DNA from 2 places in the Thioalkalivibrio sp. ALE21 genome. Region 2 is predicted to be linked to the other one. Evidence: predicted binding sites of a transcription regulator. Region 2 holds the regulator's gene; the other holds the start of a gene.

Region 1 (9,112 bases), on a different contig from region 2:
AGAAGGTCTTCATCAAGGACCTGTCCTTCGAGGCCCCCGGCGCCCCGGAGATCTTCCTCAAGGAATGGAAGGGCGAGACCGGCATCCAGCTCAACACCCAGGCGCGCCCGGTGGGCGAGCAGGAAGGGGTCTACGAGGTCGAGCTGGGCCTGACGGTCACCACCGAATCCAACGGCGAGACCGGCTACCTGGTCGAGATCAAGCAGGCCGGGGTGTTCATCGTGCGCGGTTTCTCCGAGGAGCAACGCAATCAGCTGCTGGGCGCCTACTGCCCCAATGCGCTGTTCCCCTTCGCCCGCGAGACGGTTGCCGACCTGGTCCTGAAGGGCGGATTCCCGCAGCTGCTGCTGCAGCCGGTCAACTTCGACGCGCTGTATGCCAAGCACCTGAAGGAACAGCAGGAAGGTTCGGGTCAGGGCCAGGGAGGCAACGGCGCCGCCGTCACGGCCAGCGAAAACCCCTGAGCCGGCCCGGCGCATGCGCATCGCGGTACTGGGGGCCGGTTCCTGGGGGACCGCCCTGGCGGTGCATGCCGCACGCCTGCACGACGACGTGCGGCTGTGGGGGCGTTCGGCTGAGACCGCCGAGCGCCTCCAGCGCGAACGCGAGAATCCCCGCTATCTCCCGGGCCTGACCTTCCCGCGCAACCTGCGGGTGACCGCCGCGTCGGAGGTCGTCGACGGCGTCGACCTGGTGCTGGTGGTCGTGCCTTCGGGCGCCTTCCGCGAGACCCTGCGCTGGCTGCGGCCCCGGCTGGAACCGGGGCAGGTCGTGGCCTGGGCCACCAAGGGGCTGGAAACCGGGACCGGTGCCTGGCTGCACGAGGTGGCCGAGGCGGAACTCGGCCCCGGACAGCCGGCGGCTCTGATCTCCGGGCCTTCGTTCGCCGCCGAGGTCGCGCGCGGTCAGCCCACTGCCCTCACCGCCGCCTCGGCCGACCCGGAGCGCCGGCGACGTCTGGCCGATGCCTTCCACGGCGGTTCCATGCGCATCTACGGCAACCCCGACGTGATCGGCGTGGAGCTGGGCGGGGCGTTCAAGAACGTCCTCGCGGTGGCCTCCGGTATCGCCGACGGGGCCGGGTTCGGCGCCAACGCCCGCGCCGCGCTGCTGACCCGCGGGCTGGCCGAGTTGCAGCGCCTGGGCGAGGCCCTGGGGGCGCGGCCGCAGACCCTGACCGGGCTGTCCGGCCTCGGCGATCTGCTGCTCACCTGCACCGACGACCAGTCGCGCAACCGCCGCGTCGGTCTTTTGCTGGGCCAGGGTTACGACCTGGCGACCGCGCGCGAGCGGGTGGGCCAGTCGGTGGAAGGGGTCGAGACCGCGCGCGTGGCGGTGGAACGCGCGCATGCCGCCGGCGTGGAGATGCCGATCTGCGAGGAGGTGCACGCGGTGCTCTACCGTGGCCGGCGGGTGCACGACGCGGTGCGGCGCCTGCTGGAGCGCGACCCGGTCGCCGAGAATATCTGACCCATCGGCTCATTCGCCGCCGGCGAAGTCCAGCTGGCGCCAGGCCTCGTAGATCACCGCCGCGACCGAATTGCCGAGATTGAGGCTGCGGCTGCCGGGCTGCATCGGCAGCCGCAGGCGCCGCTCCTCCGGGATCGCGTCCAGTTCCTGCTGCGGCAGGCCGCGGCTCTCGGGGCCGAACAGGAAGGCATCGCCCGCGGCGAACGCCGGGTTATCGAAGCGGCTGCTCCCGCGCGTGGTGATCGCGAACACCCGCCGCGGGGCCACGGATTCCCGCCAGGCGGCCAGGCTGTCATACTCGCGGACCCGGGCCCATTCCCGGTAATCCAGCCCCGCGCGGCGCAGCCGGCTCTCGTCCAGGCTGAAGCCCAGCGGGTGGATCAGATGCAGGGCCGCCCCGGTGTTGGCGGCCAGACGAATGACGTTCCCGGTGTTCGGCGGGATCTCGGGCTGATACAGGACGATGTGAAACATGAGCGAAGCGCGCGACGATTCGCGGCTCTCCCTGGAATTCTGCGGGCTGCATTTCAACACGCCTCTGGTGCTGCTGTCCGGCTGTGTCGGCTTCGGCGAGGAATATACCCGGGTGGCCGGCTTTTCCAACCGCGATGCCGGCGCGGTGTGCCTCAAGGGCACTACGGGGGCCGCCCGGCCCGGCAACCCCCCGCACCGGGTGTACGAGACCCCGGAGGGCATGCTCAACGCCATCGGCCTGCAGAATCCCGGGGTCGAACAGGTGGTCGGCGGGATCCTGCCGGGGCTGGATTACGACGAGACGCGCTTCATCGCCAACGTCTCCGGCTCCACCATCGAGGAATACATCGCGGTCACCCGGGCCTTCGACGATTCCCCGGTGGACGCGATCGAGATCAACATCTCCTGCCCCAACGTGAAGGAAGGCGGGGTCGCCTTCGGCAATGATCCGGACATGTCCGCGCGGGTGGTCGAGGCCTGCCGTTCGGTCACGCAGAAGCCCCTGATTACCAAGCTCTCGCCCAACCAGACCGACATCGCCGAGAACGCCCGGCGCTGCATCGAGGCGGGCACCGACGGCTTTGCCGTGATCAACACCCTGATGGGCATGGCGGTGGATGCCGAGAGCGGCCGCGCGGTGATCGGCAACAACCAGGGCGGGTTGTCGGGCCCGGCGATCAAGCCGGTGGCGCTGCTGAAGGTCCACCAGGTCCACCAGGTGGCCAGGGCCCATGGCATCCCGATCATCGGCCAGGGCGGGGTCACCCGCGCCGAGGATGCCCTGGAGTTCCTGCTCGCGGGGGCCAGCACCGTGGGCGTGGGCACCGGGCTGTTCTACGATCCGCTGTGCCTGCCGAAGATCCTCGCCGGCATCAACGACTACATGGACCGCCACGGGATCGGCCACGTGAGCGAGCTGACCGGGCGGCTGCAGCTGAACGAGGGGTTCTCCGGCTGCGGCGCCTGACGCGCCGGCAGCGGCCGGGCCCGCCGGTTACGGTCGCTCCTCGTTCATACCCAGCTCCTGGATCTTGCGCGTCAGCGTGTTGCGGCCCCAGCCCAGCAGGGCCGCGGCCTGCTGGCGGTGTCCGCCCGAGGCCCGCAGCGCCTCGCGGATCAGCGTGCGTTCCATCGCCGGCTGCAGGCTTCCCAGCACGTCCCGGTCGCCACGTTCCCAGTGCTCGCGGGCCACGCGCGCCAGTTCATCGGTCCACTCCCGGGGTTCGACCGGCACGGTCCGGGCCGGTCCCGGTTGCGGCGTATCCGTGGACCGGGGCGCGTCATCGCGGCGCAGTTCCGCCGGCAGGTCGTCCAGGTGCACCTCGCGTCCGGAGGCCATCACCGTCAGCCAGCGACAGGTGTTTTCCAGCTGGCGCACATTGCCCGGCCATGGCAGGCGCTGCATCTCCGCGACCACCTCGGGGCGCATCACCTTGGGCTCCACGCCCAGCTCGGTGGCGACCTCGCTCATGAAATGATTCACCAGCAGCGGGATGTCTTCCGGCCGCTCGCGCAGCGACGGCACATGGATGCGGATCACGTTGAGGCGGTGGAACAGGTCCTCGCGGAACTGACCCGCGCGCACTCGCTCCTCCAGGTCCTGGTGGGTCGCGGCGATGATGCGCACGTCGGTATGGATGGGGGTATGCCCGCCCACCCGGTAGAAGGTCCCGTCGGCCAGCACCCGCAGCAGGCGGGTCTGCAGGTCGAACGGCATGTCGCCGATCTCGTCGAGGAACAGGGTCCCGCCGTCGGCCTGCTCGAAGCGGCCCTTGCGCGTCTGGCTGGCGCCGGTAAAGGCCCCCCGCTCGTGGCCGAACAGCTCGCTCTCGAGCAGGTCCTTGGGGATGGCCGCGGTGTTCAGGGCGATCAGCGGCTGCCCCGCCCGCGGACTGTGCTGATGCAGCGCGCGTGCGACCAGCTCCTTGCCGGTGCCCGATTCGCCGTTGATCAGCACCGTGATGTTGGAGCGTGACAGGCGGCCGATGGCGCGGAACATCTCCTGCATCGCCGGCGCCTCGCCGATGATCGGGGTTTCCTCGGCGCTGCCCTCGTCGGGCGTTGCGGCCGCCAGGCTGTCACGGCGAGCCTCCAGGGCACGCTGAACCAGGGCCACCGCCTCGTCCACGTCGAACGGCTTGGGCAGGTATTCGAACGCCCCGGTCTGGTAGGCGCCCACCGCGCTCTCCAGATCGGAGAATGCGGTCATGATGATCACCGGCGGCGCGTCACCCCGGCTCTGCATGCGCGCCAGGAAATCGAGCCCGTTGAGCCCCGGCATGCGAATGTCGGCGACGATGGTGTCCGGGGTGTCTTCCGTCTCCAGGGCCGCCCATGCCGCGTCGGCGGACTCGAACCCGCGCACCGCGATATCGGATCGGCTCAGGGCGCGTTCCAGCACCCAGCGGATGGAATCGTCGTCGTCGATGATCCAGACCGTCGGAGTCATGCCTCGGGGCTCTCGCTGGCGGGCGGTCCGGCCACGGGCAGGAGGATGTCGAAGCGCGTGGAGCCGGGCCGTGAATGGCATTCGATCAGGCCGTCATGCAGCTGCACCAGGCTCTGCGCGATCGGCAGCCCCAGGCCGGTGCCACTGGCGCGACCGGTGATCATGGGAAAGAAGATCCGTTCGCGGACCTCCTCGGGGATTCCGGGGCCATTGTCGCGCACGCTCAGGCGCGCCACCAGCCGGTGCCGTTTGCCGGAAACGGTGTACTGGCGCAGGATGCGCGAGCTCAGCACGATCTCGCCCTCGTCACCCAGAGCCTGCAGCGCGTTCTGCACCAGATTGAGCAGCGCCTGTACCAGCATGTCGCGATCCGCTTTGATCTCCGGGATCGACGGGTCGTAGTCGCCGCGGATCTTCACGCCCAGCGGCAGCTGCACACTGATCAGGCCGCGCACGTGCTCGAGGATCTCGTGCAGGTTGACCGATGTCCGTTGCGGCATGTTGTTGGGGCCGAGCATGCGGTCCACCAGGGCACGCAGGCGGTCGGCCTCGTGGATGATGATGCGCGTGTATTCGCGCAGGTCGGGATCATCCAGTTCCCCGGCCAGCAGCTGCGCGGCACCGCGCAGGCCGCCCAGCGGGTTCTTGATCTCGTGCGCCAGCCCGCGCGTGACTGCGCGCGAGATGGCCTGCTGCTTCTGTAGCTGCTCCTCGCGCGAGATCCGTTCGTGGCGGTCGATGGCGCTGAGCTCGAACAGCAGCCGCCCGGGTTCGTCGCCCTCGCCCTGCAGCGGGGTGATGATCACATCGGCGAGGAAGCTCTCCGCGCGCAGGGGTTCCATCTGGCGCGCCCGCAGGGTGATCGGCTGGTCCTGGACCAGCGCGCTGCGCAGGCGTGTGGACAGGTTGCGGTCCAGATGCAGCCAGTGGCCGAGCGGGTGCCCGAGGATGCGTTCGCGGCTGAGTCCCAGAAGGACCTCGGCGGAACCGTTCATGGCCTGCAGTCGCAGTTCTCCGTCGGTGACCATGACGGCCGTGGACAGGTCGTCCCACCACGGAGGGGTGGGCAGCGGAGGGGACGGACGGGGCGTATGCGGGCTCATCATCCGGCTTTAAGCATGAAGCGCGCCAGCATGGTCACGGGGGGCCGGGGCGCTTCGTCCGGGGGCATTGCGCGGGCATGCGCCGATAAGGTGCAGTCATTGCCCCATTATAAGGCATTCCGTGCATTATTGTGGTGCGACGTTCGCGGGCGGTTCAGAAATCCACCAGTTCCACGGGCACCGGGACGTCCTCGATCGAAGTTTCGTCTTCTTCGTCGGCCTCTTCGTCCGCGGCCGCGTCTTCCTCCGGATCGTCGTCCGTCGGGTCTTCTCCCGGCCGCCGGATCGGACGTTCGAGGATCTCGCGGGCATTCTCCAGGGGGACGGCGCCCATCGGCTCCTGAACCTCGATGCGTTCGCTGCGCCCGTCGCCCGGCGCCTCGTCGGAGAAATGCACCACACCGTCTTCATCCACCCAGCGGTGGACCTCGGTGGAGGCCAGAACGCCGATGCCCGGCGCCCCGGCGATGGCCAGGGCCAAAAGCCCCGCGAGGGAGGCCCGCGGGGTCATCAGGCGGCGGGCCTTACCCATACCGACTGCACCCGGGTGCCGGCGTCCTGCAGGCCGGCCAGGCGCGGATCGGGGCCCGCGGGTGCGCGGCCGGCCTCGATGCGTTCCAGCCAGTCGTCGAGCGCGGCCATGCGCAGCAGGGTCGGGGCGGCGCCGCGTTCGATCGCGCTCAGCGGGCGCTCCTGGTGATAGCCGCCCAGCAGGGCCCGGTAACGTTCGCGGTCCAGTTCGCCCGCCTCGTTCACGCTCACCGCAAGTGCGATGCGCGCCAGCTGCCAGAACGCCGGCACGGGGGCCGGCGGGATCGTCAGATCCGCCAGTCCGGTGTGCTCGCCGTGCCGCCTGACCGAGTGCCAGAAGCTGCCGGCCACCGGCAGGTCCTCGAACCGGTACAGCCCCTGATGATGCAGCTCCCGGTTCAGTTGTTCGCGCGCCTGTTCGTCCAGGGTTGAGCTCAGGTCTTCGGTGCGTTCGCGCAGCTGCTGCTGCAGCACGCCGCGGCGCCAGACGCTGTCCTGCGGCAGGACCTCCGCCGGATGCCAGGCCTGCCAGCGGGCGGCGAGGCGGCCCAGCGCCTCCGGCGTGCCGGGACCACTGGCGATCGCCCCGGGCTCCGCGGCGTTGCCGCGCTCCAGGGTCCAGCGCGCGCGATCCCCGTCGAGCTGCGGGGCATCGCCGGCGGCGGGCAGCCCCACGGGCGCGCCGGCCGCCCGGGCGGCGGCAAAGGCCGCTTCCAGCGCCGCGGCACCCGCGGCCGGAAGTTCCACGGTCGACTGTGTGCTTACCATTCCAGGATCCTCCAGCGAGGCGGGGTGAAATCGGGGGAAAGGTCGTCACGGCGCCGCAGGTCGCCTTCCCCGGTGACATCCACCAGGTAGTAGGTGGGTCCGGCGGCGGGGTTGACCTCAACGATCACCAGGTCGCCGTCCACGCGGTATTCGCGCCGGGTCTCGCCGTCGCGCTCCATGATGATGACGTCGGCTTCCTCCAGCTCCTGCAGCTGGCGGGCGCGCTCGTCCAGTACCGGAGGCGGGGCGGCCTCGTCGGGCATGTCGGGCGGTGGCGGGGCGTCCTCGAAGTCCTGGGCCGCCAGCGGCCCGGCGGCGAGAAAAAGGCCCAGCAGGGCAGCGGCCAGCGCCGTGGCGCGGGTGCTCGTCATCATCAGAGCTCCATCAGTCGTTGTTTCTCTTCCGCCGAGGGCTCGAAGCTGCGGGCCTCGTAGTACTCGAAGATCACGTCCACGACCTCCTCGGGGGTGTCCACCACCGAGTATAGATTGAGGTCCTCGGCATCGATGGTGCCATGGGTGACCAGCGCGTCCTCGAACCACTGCAGCAGGCCTTCCCAGAACTTGCTGCCCACCAGCACCACCGGGATGCGGCGGGTCTTGCCGGTCTGCACCAGGGTCAGGATCTCGGCCAGCTCGTCCAGCGTGCCGAAGCCGCCCGGCAGCACCACGTAGGCGGAGGCGTACTTGACGAACATCACCTTGCGCGAAAAGAAGTGCCGGAACCCCAGCCCGATGTCCTGGTACGGGTTGGCGTGCTGTTCGTGCGGCAGCTGGATGTTGAGCCCGATGCTGGGCGAGTGACCGGCAAACGCCCCCTTGTTGGCCGCCTCCATGATGCCCGGCCCGCCGCCACTGACGACCGCGAAACCCGCGTCCGACAGCTGGCGCGAGATCTGCTCCGCGAGCAGATAATCCGGGTGGTCCGACGGGATGCGTGCCGACCCGAACACGCTGACCGAGGGCTTGATGTGCGCCAGGCGTTCGAAGCCCTCCACGAACTCCGCCATGATCTGGAAGATCTTCCAGCTCTCGCGGGTCAGCGAGGAATCGTCGATGGGCCGCAGCCCGGGGTGTTCCGCTCGATCTTGATCGTTCATCGGGGCGCATTCTTTGCACTCTGGGGCGCCTAGACTAACCGTGGCCCGACGGGCGTACAAATCGCGCCGGCGTTGCTCGGGCCGGGCCCCGCAGCCTGCTAGAATGCTTCCCTCGCAAGCCCAGCCGGATCCGCATGATGTCGCAAGCCCCGCTCGTCCTGGTCGACGGTTCCTCCTACCTGTTCCGGGCCTACCACGCCCTGCCCCCGCTGACCGCCCCCGACGGCCACCCCACCGGGGCGCTCTACGGCGTGGCCAACATGCTGCGCAAGCTGCGCGCGGACTATGCCCCCGAGCGCATGGGGGTGGTGTTCGACGCGAAGGGGCCCACCTTCCGCGACGAGATCTACCCTGAATACAAGGCCACCCGGCCGCCGATGCCGGAGGAGCTGGCGGCGCAGATCGAGCCGCTGCACGAGCTGGTGCAGCTGATGGGCTTCCCGCTGCTGTGCGTGGAAGGGGTGGAGGCGGATGACGTGATCGCCACCCTGGCCGACCGTGCCGCGGCCTCCGGGCAGGAGGTGGTCATCTCCACCGGCGACAAGGACCTGGCGCAGCTGGTGGATGGCCACGTGACCCTGGTCAACACCATGAGCGGGACGGTGCTGGATCCCGCCGGGGTGCGCGAGAAGTTCGGCGTGGAGCCGGGGCAGATCGTCGACTACCTCGCGCTGATGGGCGACAGCGTGGACAACATCCCGGGGGTCGAGAAGGTCGGGCCCAAGACCGCGGCCAAATGGATCGCGAAGTACGGCGACCTCGACACCATCCTCGAGCGGGCCGACGAGATCGGCGGCAAGATCGGCGAGAATCTGCGCGCCGCGGCCGATCGCCTGCCGACCTCGCGCGAGCTGATCACCGTGCGCCGGGATGTCGATCTCCCGCTGGGCCCCGACGACCTCGAGCTGCGCGAGCCCGATTCGCAGCAGCTGCTGGAGCGGGTGCGCCACCACGGGTTCTCCCGCTGGCGGGCGGAGCTGGAAGGCGGCGACGCCGGGGGCGATGCCTCCGGTAACGGCGGTGATGCCGATCCGGGGCAGGCGGCGCAATATCACACCGTGCGGGACGAGGCGGCATTCACGGAGCTGCTGGAACGCCTGCAGGGCGCCGCGCGGGTCGGGTTTGACACCGAGACCAGCAGCCTGGAGGCAATGCGGGCCGAGCTGATCGGCATGTCCTTCGCGTTCGAGGCGGGTACCGCGTACTACTTGCCGCTGG
Region 2 (9,112 bases):
CTGGAGGTCGCAATCCTCACCGGGCGGCAGTCGGCGGTCGTGGAGCATCGCCTGCGGGATCTGGGCATCCGTCACTGCATCCAGGGCCGGCGGGACAAGGGCGCCGCGCTGGCGCAATTGCTGGAGCAGACCGGGCACCGCGCCGCCGAGGCCGCGTTCGTGGGCGACGACGTGGTCGATCTGCCGGCGATGCGCAGGGTTGCCCTGGGCATCGCGGTCGGCGACGCCCATCCGTTCGTGCGCCAGCACGCGCAGTGGGTCACCACGGCCGATGGCGGGCGCGGCGCGGTGCGCGAAGTCTGCGAGGACCTGCTGGCCGCGCGCGGCCGCCTCGAGGCCGTGCTCGAAAGCTACCTGCACGCATGAACCCGGATCCGCGTCGCGCCCTGCTCGCCGCCCGGCTGCTGACCACCGGGCTCCTGCTCGCCGGGCCGGCAGCGGCCGAGCCGCCTGCCGAACCCGCGGCCGACGCCGAACCCACGCTGCAGATCGAGGGGTTTACCGCGCATGTCACTGGCGAGGACGGGCGGCCCACCCACCGCCTGCAGGGGTCGCGGCTGCGCGAATACGACCGGGATGCGGTCCAGTTCATCGATGACCCGGAGCTGGATCTGCTGGACCAACGGGGCCTGAACTGGACCTGGCGGGCCCCGCGCGCGGCGCATCAGCCCGATCGCGAACTGCTGCATACCTTCGGCCACACCCGCGGCGTGCGCCCCGAACGCAACGAGCGCGTGCGCACGGTGATCGAGTCGCGCGACGTGCGCGTGGCGCTGGACACCCGGCTGACGACCTCGTCGGCGTCGAGCACTCTGGAACAGCCGGGACTGTTCCAGCGGGGTACCGGCCTGCGCGCCGACCCGCAAGCGGATACCATTGAACTGCTCGCCGAGGTCTACACGCTGTACAGCGACCTGCCGCAGGAGGACCGCCCGGAATGAACCCGGCCACAACCGAACATCGCCGCGCGGGCATCCGCCGACCGGCCCCGCTGCTTGCCGTGGCGGGCGTACTCGCACTGATCCTGGCAGCCCCGCCGGCGACCGGCCGCGAGGATGCCCTGCCGGTGGAGATCACCGCGGACCACGCCGAGATGGACGAACGCGCGGGCACCGGCACCTACACCGGCGACGTAATCGTGGTGCGCGGCGATGCCACGCTGGAAGCAGACCGCGTGATCGTGCACATGCGCGAGCGCCGCCCCTACGAGATCGAGGCCCACGGCGAGCCCGCACGCCTGGAGTCGCCCGATCCCGAGACCGGCGAGATGCGCATCGCCGAAGGGCTGCGCATCGACTATTTCCTCGACGAGGAACGCGTGATCCTGACCGAACGGGCGCGCGTCATCACCGCCGCCGAGGATGCCCGCGGGCAGCGCATCACCTATGACCTCGAGCGCGACGTGATCCGCGCGGAACGCGGCGACACCGACGACGAGCGCGTGCACATCCGCCTGCAGCCACGCGAGGACGATCCATGAGGCCCGCGGCCGACGGCCATCTGGTCGCCCGCGAGCTGAGCAAGCGCTATGGCCAGCGTACCGTGCTGGACGCAATGGACGTGGACCTGGTGCCCGGCGAGGTGGTCGGCCTGCTGGGACCCAACGGGGCCGGCAAGACCACCTGTTTCTACAGTCTGGTCGGCCTGATCCGGCCCAATACCGGGCGCATCACCCTGGGCGGGCGCGACATCACGCAGGCCCCCATCCACGAACGCGCCCGCGCCGGGCTGGGCTATCTCCCGCAGGAGGCCTCGATCTTCCGCCGCCTGTCGGTCCAGGACAACCTGCAGGCAGTGCTGGAACTGCGGCCCGGACTGGACCGCCACGAGCGCCGCCGCATTGGCGATGCCCTGATCGAGGAATTCCAGCTCGAAACCGTGCGCCACAGCCCCGGCATCGCGTTGTCCGGAGGCGAACGGCGGCGCGCCGAGATCGCCCGTGCGCTGGCCGGTGATCCGCGGTTTATCTGCCTGGACGAACCCTTCGCCGGGGTCGACCCGATCTCGGTCAGCGAGATCCAGGAAGTGATCCGCCACCTGGCCGAACGCGGCATCGGCGTACTAATCTCGGACCACAACGTGCGCGAGACCCTGGGCATCTGCCACCGCGCCTACATCCTCAGCGAGGGGCACCTTCTGAGCGCGGGAACGCCGGAGGAACTGCTGGACGATGCCCGCGTGCGCGAGGTCTACCTCGGCGAAAATTTCCGCCTGTGACACCGATCGCCACATCCGGCCGGTGCACAAGGCCACAACAAGGGATTACTATTCACTTATGGTGAACAACGCCTCTCCCAACTCATGCTGAAGCCCGGGCTGAACCTGCAGCTCGGTCAGACGCTGACCATGACGCCGCAGCTGCAGCAGGCCATCCGGCTGTTGCAGCTCTCGACGCTGGAGCTCCAGGCCGAGATCCAGCAGGCGCTGGAAAGCAACCCCATGCTGGAACAGGCCGAGGACGACGAACTCGGCGCCGATGGCGAAGAAACCCCGGACCCCGGCACCGAGGGCGAGAACGAGACCGCCAGCGATGCCGCCGCCGGCACCGGCGAAACGGTGGACGCCGGCGGTTCGGAGGATGTCATCCCCGACGAACTGGTGACCGACACCCGCTGGGAAGACATCTACGACGCCAGCGCCAGCCCGCGCGGACTGGACGACCGCGATCCCCTGGAAAACACCTCGGACGACGATGGCGGTGGCCTGCAGGACCACCTGCTGTGGCAGCTGCATCTGTCGCACCTGACCCCGCGTGACCAGCGCATCGGCGCCGCCCTGATCGACACCATCAACGGCGACGGTTACCTCGAGGGGGACGTCGAGACCCTGGCCGACACCATCAGTCAGGGCGAGGACACCCCGGTCGGCACCGACGAGGTGGAGGCAGTGCGCCACTGGCTGCAGCACTGCGACCCCCTCGGGGTCGGGTCGCTGGATCTGCGCGAGTGCCTGGAGGTCCAGCTGGGCGAGCTGGCGCCGGACGCGCCCTCGCGCGAAGCCGCGCGCGCGGTCCTGGAACACGGCATGGACGCCCTTGCCCGGCGTGACTACAAGGCACTGCAGCGCCAGAGCGGCGTGCGCGATGCCGACGAGCTGGCCGCGGCCCTGGACCTGATCCGTACGCTCAACCCGCGTCCCGGCGCCCAGATCAGCGAGACGCCGCCGGAATACGTGGTCCCGGATGTCTACGTGCGTCATACCGACCAGGGCTGGCAGGTCGACCTGAATCCCGAGATCGCCCCGCGCATTCGCGTCAACGACCTCTACGCCGGCATGGTCCGCCAGGTCTCCGATGCCCGCGACAGCGCATTCATGCGCGACCAGCTGCAGGAGGCGCGGTGGTTCATCAAGAGCCTGCACAGCCGCAACGACACCCTCCTGCGCGTAGCGCGAGCGATCGTCGAACGCCAGCAGGGGTTCCTGGAACACGGCGAGGTGGCGATGCAGCCGCTGATCCTGCGCGACATCGCCGAAGCCCTGGAGATGCACGAGTCCACGATCTCGCGGGTGACCACGCAGAAATACATGCACACCCCCCGCGGAGTGTTCGAATTCAAGTATTTCTTCTCCAGTCACGTGGGCACCAGCGACGGCGGGGAATGCTCCGCGACCGCGATTCGTGCCATGATCCGCGAACTCATCGAAGAGGAAACGCCGGGCAAACCGCTCAGCGATTCCCGCCTCGCCCAGATCCTGGCGGATCGGGGCATCAACGTGGCCCGACGTACCGTGGCCAAATACCGGGAGGGCATGAACCTGCCATCCTCCAGCGAACGCCGCCAGATGGCCGCCATGCCGACCGGAAGCAAACCGAAAGGAGCCTGACCCATGCAGATCAACCTCACCGGACACCACGTCGAAATCACCGACGCCCTGCGCGACTACGTCAACGAGAAATTCGAGAAGCTGGAACGCCACTTCGACAAGGTGATCGACGTGCACGTGGTGCTGACCCACGAGAAGACGCAGAAGCTGCACAACAAGGCGGAAGCGAATCTGCAGGTCACCGGCAACCACATCCACGCCGAGGCCAGCCACGACGACATGTACGCCGCCATCGACGGCCTGATCGACAAGGTCGACCGCCAGCTGATCAAGCACAAGGAGAAGGTCAAGGACCATCATCGCGCCGAAGGCCACCAGCGCAACCGCGAACAGACCCCGTAAACCGATGAACCCGGCCGAGCTCATCACCCCGGAGCGCATCGGACTGGAAGCCGACTGCTCCAGCAAGAAACGAGCGCTGGAAACCCTCGCCGATCTGCTGGTGGACGGGGCCGCGGACGGGCTGGCGGCCAGCGCCGCGTTCGAAGCCATGTCGGCCCGCGAAAAACTGGGCTCCACCGGGCTCGGCCATGGCGTGGCGATTCCGCACGGCCGTCTGGCCGAGCTGGATACGCCCCGCATCGCGGTCCTGCGTCTGGATCAGGGCGTGGATTTCGAGGCCATGGACCACGAACCGGTGGACATCCTGATCGCCCTGCTGGTGCCGGAAGAGGCCACCAGCGAACACCTGGACCTGCTGGCCCAGCTCGCACGCGGCCTGTCGCAGCCGGACACCCTCGCCGGCATCCGGCGCGCCGCGGACAGCGCGGGGGTCCAGCAGGCCCTCACCCGGGCCCTGGGAGACACCTGACCATGGCCGACCGGGCGGAGGCGGCAGGCGACGGCACCGCGAGCAACATCACCATCGCCGCGCTCACGCGGGCGATGGGGAGCCGTCTGGACCTGCGCTACGTCCACGGGGAGGAGGCCGCGGGCGACCGCGAACTCCTGGGAGTCGGCGATGGCGACCTGCCGCTGGCCGGCCATCTCAACCTGATCCGCCCCAACCGCATCCAGGTCATCGGCGACTACGAGGCCCGCTACATCGCCGGCCTGTCCGACGAACAGCGTGACCACCTTGTGCTGGAGATGGCCCGCACCGGCACCACCATGGTGATTTTCGCCGAGGACACCTGCCCGTTCCCGCGCATGCCCCACGCTGGTGACGACCCTCTACCAGTGATACTGTGCACTCGCACCTCCTCGCACGAAGTCATCGCCCTGCTCCGCTATTTCCTGCAGCAGCGCCTCGCTCATTTCGAGGTGCGCCACGGGGTGTTCATGGAGATCCTCGGGATCGGCGTGCTGATCTCGGGGGCGTCGAGCGTCGGCAAGAGCGAGGTAGCGCTGGAACTGATCTCGCGGGGCCATCGGCTGATCGCCGATGATGCCCCCGAATTCGCGCGCATTGCCCCCGATATCGTGCGCGGACACTGCCCCGCCCTGCTCCAGGACCTGCTCGAGGTGCGCGGCCTGGGCGTGCTCAACATCCGCGCGATGTACGGCGACTCGGCGATCAAGGGCGGCAAATATCTGCGCCTGATCATCGATCTGCGCGACCACAACGAGCCCTCGCCGGTGCCGGACGATCGTCTGAACGGGCGTCGCGGCGAAAGCGAGATCCTCGGCCTGCGCATCCCGCTGATCAGCCTGCCGGTGGCGCCGGGGCGCAACATCGCGGTCATGATCGAGGCCGCGGTCCGCAATCACCTGCTGCACATGCAGGGCTACATCGCCGGGGACGACCTGCGCGCCCGCCAGCGGCGCCAGATGGGCGAGGATCAGCAGGAGGAGTCCATCTTCCACATCGGCGGGCCCAGCACCACGGTCCCCAACCCCGATCCCGAGGGCTGACCGACATGCGTCTGCTGCTGGTCAGTGGTCTGTCGGGTTCCGGCAAGACCGTCGCCCTGCATACCCTGGAGGACGCCGGCTACTTCTGCGTCGACAACCTTCCGCTGCCGATGCTGCCGGAACTGGTGGAGAAGGTCCGCAGCGGCCATTACGACACCGGCGGTGACCGCCACCTGGCCGTGGGCGTGGACGTCCGTTCGGGCCTCGACGCCCTCAGCGGCTTCGGCAAGCTGCTGGGCGAGCTGCGCGGATCGGGCCTGGAGGTCGAGGTGCTGTTCCTCAATGCCTCCGACGAGGTCCTGCTGCGCCGCTACCACCTGACCCGCAGGCGGCATCCGCTGGCTCGCGACGGCATCCCGCTGGTGGAAGCGATCGGCATGGAACGGACCTGGCTGGGGCACGTGGCGGTGGAGGCCGACCTGACCGTGGACACCAGCCGGCTGTCGATGCATGACCTCGCGCGCACGTTGCGGGGCCGGGTCGGCAGCCGCGAGACCGCCGGCCTGTCCCTGCTGTTCCAGTCCTTCGGCTTCAAGCACGGCTCGCCGCTGGATTCCGATTTCGTGTTCGACGTGCGCTGTCTGCCCAACCCCCACTACGAGCGTGAACTGGCGCCGCTGACCGGGCTGGATCCGGCGGTGGCGGGTTTCCTCGACAGCCATGGCGAGGTCGGGGCGATGTTCGAATCCATCCACGGCTTCCTCGACACCTGGATCCCGCGGCTGGTGGCGGACCATCGCAGCTATGCCACGGTCTCCATCGGCTGCACCGGCGGGCGCCACCGCTCGGTCTACCTGGTGGAACGGCTGGCGGCTGCGTGGCGCGAGCGGGAACATGTTACTGTTAGCACCCGTCATCGCGAGCTCGATTCTCTCTCCCCTGAAACGGAGTAGTTCCATGGGCGTCGGTCTGATCCTGATCACGCATCAAAACCTGGGCGACACACTCCTGCAGACCGCGCAGAGCATGCTGGGAGACCTGCCCGAGGACTGCGAGTCCATGGCGATGTCGCAAAGCGACGATCCGGACGATATTCAGGCGCAGGCGCGCGCCCGCATGGAAACCCTCGACAGCGGTGCCGGTGTGCTGGTCCTGACCGACATGTTCGGCTCCACGCCGGCCAACGTGGCCAGCCGCGTGGCGCGCGGACACAACGCGCGCGTGATCGCGGGCGTCAACCTGCCGATGCTCGTCCGCGTACTCAACTACCGCCATCTACCCCTGAGCGAACTGGTCAACAAGGCGCTGTCCGGGGGCCATGACGGAATCCTTCTCTGCGACCAGGAATCCAGCGATGCCGCAGCGCGCAGTTCCCATCGTTAACCGGCTGGGCATGCATGCCCGGGCCGCCGCGAAGTTCGTCAGCCTCGCCAGTCAGTACACCGCCGATGTCACCGTCGCCCGCAACGATCAGGAAGTGAACGGCAAGAGCATCATGGGGGTGATGATGCTGGCCGCCGCGCAGGGCTCGGAGATCACGATCCGCACCGACGGCGCAGAGGATGCCGAGGCGGCGCTGGATGCCCTGACCGAACTGGTCGCCGACCGCTTCGGCGAGGAATCCTGAGGCTCATCCCCCCAGAAGACCGCCGGCCAGGGCGAACCACAGCGGCAGGGTAACCAGCGAAAGGGCCGTGGTCAGGGTCACCGCGGCCGCGTACAGCCCGGTATCCAGCCCGAAGCGGTCACAGAACACCAGCCCCAGCACCATCGCCGGCATGGCCGCCTCCAGCACCGTCCCGGTCGCGGGGATCCCCTCCATGCCCAGCAGCCACACCAGTCCCAGCGCCACCGCCGGCGCCAGCAGCAGCTGGATCACCACGACGACCGCCAGCGGGCGGGCGTCGCGCCCGTGAAAGCGGTGGAAGACCAGTGCCAGGCCCAGAGCGAACAGCATCAGCGGCGACACCGAATCCGCCAGCAGCCCCAGCCACTCCTCCAGCCAGACCGTCTGCGGCACCCCGCCCAGGTTCAGGGTGACACCGACGAGGGCGGCCCAGATCGACGGCACCGACAACAGGCCGCGCAGCGGATGCACCGGCGGCATGCGGCCGTCGCCGTAGCGGCGCGCGAGAACCACGCCCAGGGTCAGCACCAGCGGCAGGCAGGCGAACAGGTCGTACTGGATGGCCACCGCGCGCCCCGCCTCGCCGAACAGACTGTCGAGGATCGGCAGGCCCAGATAGGTCGCGTTGGGCCAGGCGGCGGCCAGCAGCATCGCGCCCACTGCGGCTCGGTCGGCGGTGCATGCACGGCACGCACCAGCGGTAACGGCCAGGGTAATCAGGACCGTTGCCCCGGCGACCAGGGCGATGCGCACCGAGTCCAGGCCCAGCGGTGCAGTCCACAGGACCTGCAGCACCAGCGCGGGCAGCAGCAGGTAATAGACGAGCGTAGTGAGGACCCGGCGGGTGGTTTCGGCATCCAGACCGCCGGGCTGCAGGATCCGCCAGCCGACCCCGGCAACGATCAGGGCCCCCATCTGGGTCATCACGCTGAGCACGGGGGGGACCTCGTCGGCTTGTCAGGGTCGGTGCGAGTGGCAGACGGGGCGACCCGGAAACGGGCCGCGGGAGGTGGTTACGGCGGGAGCCGGGCTCAGGCGTTGCCGCCGGCCTGCTGCTCCTGTTCCTGTTGCTGCTTTTCGATGTCAGCGCGCACGGCCTCCATGTCCAGCTCGCGCACCTTGCCCAGCACCTCGTCCAGCTGCGCCGCGGAGAGGACGCCCGGCTGCGAAAACACGATGACCTGCTCGCGGAAGATCATCAGGGTCGGGATGGAGCGGATCTGGAAGGCCCCGGCGATGCCCTGCTCCTCGTCGGTGTTGACCTTGGCGAAGACAACGTCGTCGTGCTTGTTCGAGGCTTCCTCGAAGGTCGGCGCGAACTGCTGGCACGGGCCGCACCACGGCGCCCAGAAATCCATGATGACGATGTCATTCCCGGTGATGGTGGATTCGAAGTTGTCCTGCGTGAGTTCCTGAACGGCCATGATCGGGCTCCGGCTTGAAATTACGGCCCTTTACCTTAACAGGCCGCCCGGATGCTGTCAGGGAGACGACTGCGCGAGCATGGCCGCCCGCAGACGCTCGAGACGATCGATCGGATCATCGGATTCCAGCAACGACTGTTTGATCCCGAGATCCACCGGCAGCAGCTCGGCAAGCCGCCCGGCCACCCAGGCCGAATCATCCAGGTGGCGCTCGAGGTGCGACCATGGCGTGCCCAGCTGATCCAGCAGACGCTCCAGCAGACCGGCCAGCGATGCATAGTCCACCGGCAGGCTGACCGCCGGCCATTCGTCCAGCGGCTCCACCTCGCCCAGCCACAGTCCGTCATCTCCCCGCCGCGGGTTGTGGACCCGCTGGCGCTGCGCCCCCTTGGCGAGGATCCCCAGCAGACCGTCGGAGCGCTGGTCCCAGTCGATGATGCGC

Evidence for each region. The regulator sigma-54, encoded in region 2, starts transcription at its own class of promoters, with help from an activator protein. The targets are predictions, from matches to a motif close to TGGCANGNTNCNTGCTT.
Region 1: glnL (nitrogen regulation protein NR(II)) is a predicted target of sigma-54. The motif match lies at 5,508-5,524, and genes of this name have one in related genera.

The regions. Positions count from the first base shown of each region.
Region 1 is NZ_QKMA01000003.1:195,468-204,579, forward strand. Features, by position in the region: gene secB (protein-export chaperone SecB) at 1-464, shown strand, start outside; gene D893_RS04155 (NAD(P)H-dependent glycerol-3-phosphate dehydrogenase) at 478-1,470, shown strand; gene D893_RS04160 (tRNA (cytidine(34)-2'-O)-methyltransferase) at 1,480-1,944, opposite strand; gene D893_RS04165 (dihydroorotate dehydrogenase) at 1,943-2,911, shown strand; gene ntrC (nitrogen regulation protein NR(I)) at 2,939-4,393, opposite strand; gene glnL (nitrogen regulation protein NR(II)) at 4,390-5,496, opposite strand; gene D893_RS04180 (DUF4124 domain-containing protein) at 5,651-6,028, opposite strand; gene D893_RS04185 (hypothetical protein) at 6,007-6,795, opposite strand; gene D893_RS04190 (DUF2782 domain-containing protein) at 6,789-7,169, opposite strand; gene D893_RS04195 (TIGR00730 family Rossman fold protein) at 7,169-7,894, opposite strand; gene polA (DNA polymerase I) at 8,032-9,112, shown strand, end outside.
Region 2 is NZ_QKMA01000004.1:57,241-66,352, forward strand. Features, by position in the region: gene D893_RS05000 (HAD hydrolase family protein) at 1-366, shown strand, start outside; gene lptC (LPS export ABC transporter periplasmic protein LptC) at 363-941, shown strand; gene lptA (lipopolysaccharide transport periplasmic protein LptA) at 938-1,480, shown strand; gene lptB (LPS export ABC transporter ATP-binding protein) at 1,477-2,217, shown strand; gene D893_RS05020 (RNA polymerase factor sigma-54) at 2,302-3,825, shown strand; gene raiA (ribosome-associated translation inhibitor RaiA) at 3,829-4,167, shown strand; gene D893_RS05030 (PTS sugar transporter subunit IIA) at 4,172-4,636, shown strand; gene hprK (HPr(Ser) kinase/phosphatase) at 4,639-5,679, shown strand; gene rapZ (RNase adapter RapZ) at 5,685-6,572, shown strand; gene D893_RS05045 (PTS sugar transporter subunit IIA) at 6,577-7,002, shown strand; gene D893_RS05050 (HPr family phosphocarrier protein) at 6,974-7,246, shown strand; gene D893_RS05055 (AEC family transporter) at 7,250-8,182, opposite strand; gene trxA (thioredoxin) at 8,278-8,670, opposite strand; gene D893_RS05065 (LON peptidase substrate-binding domain-containing protein) at 8,728-9,112, opposite strand, start outside.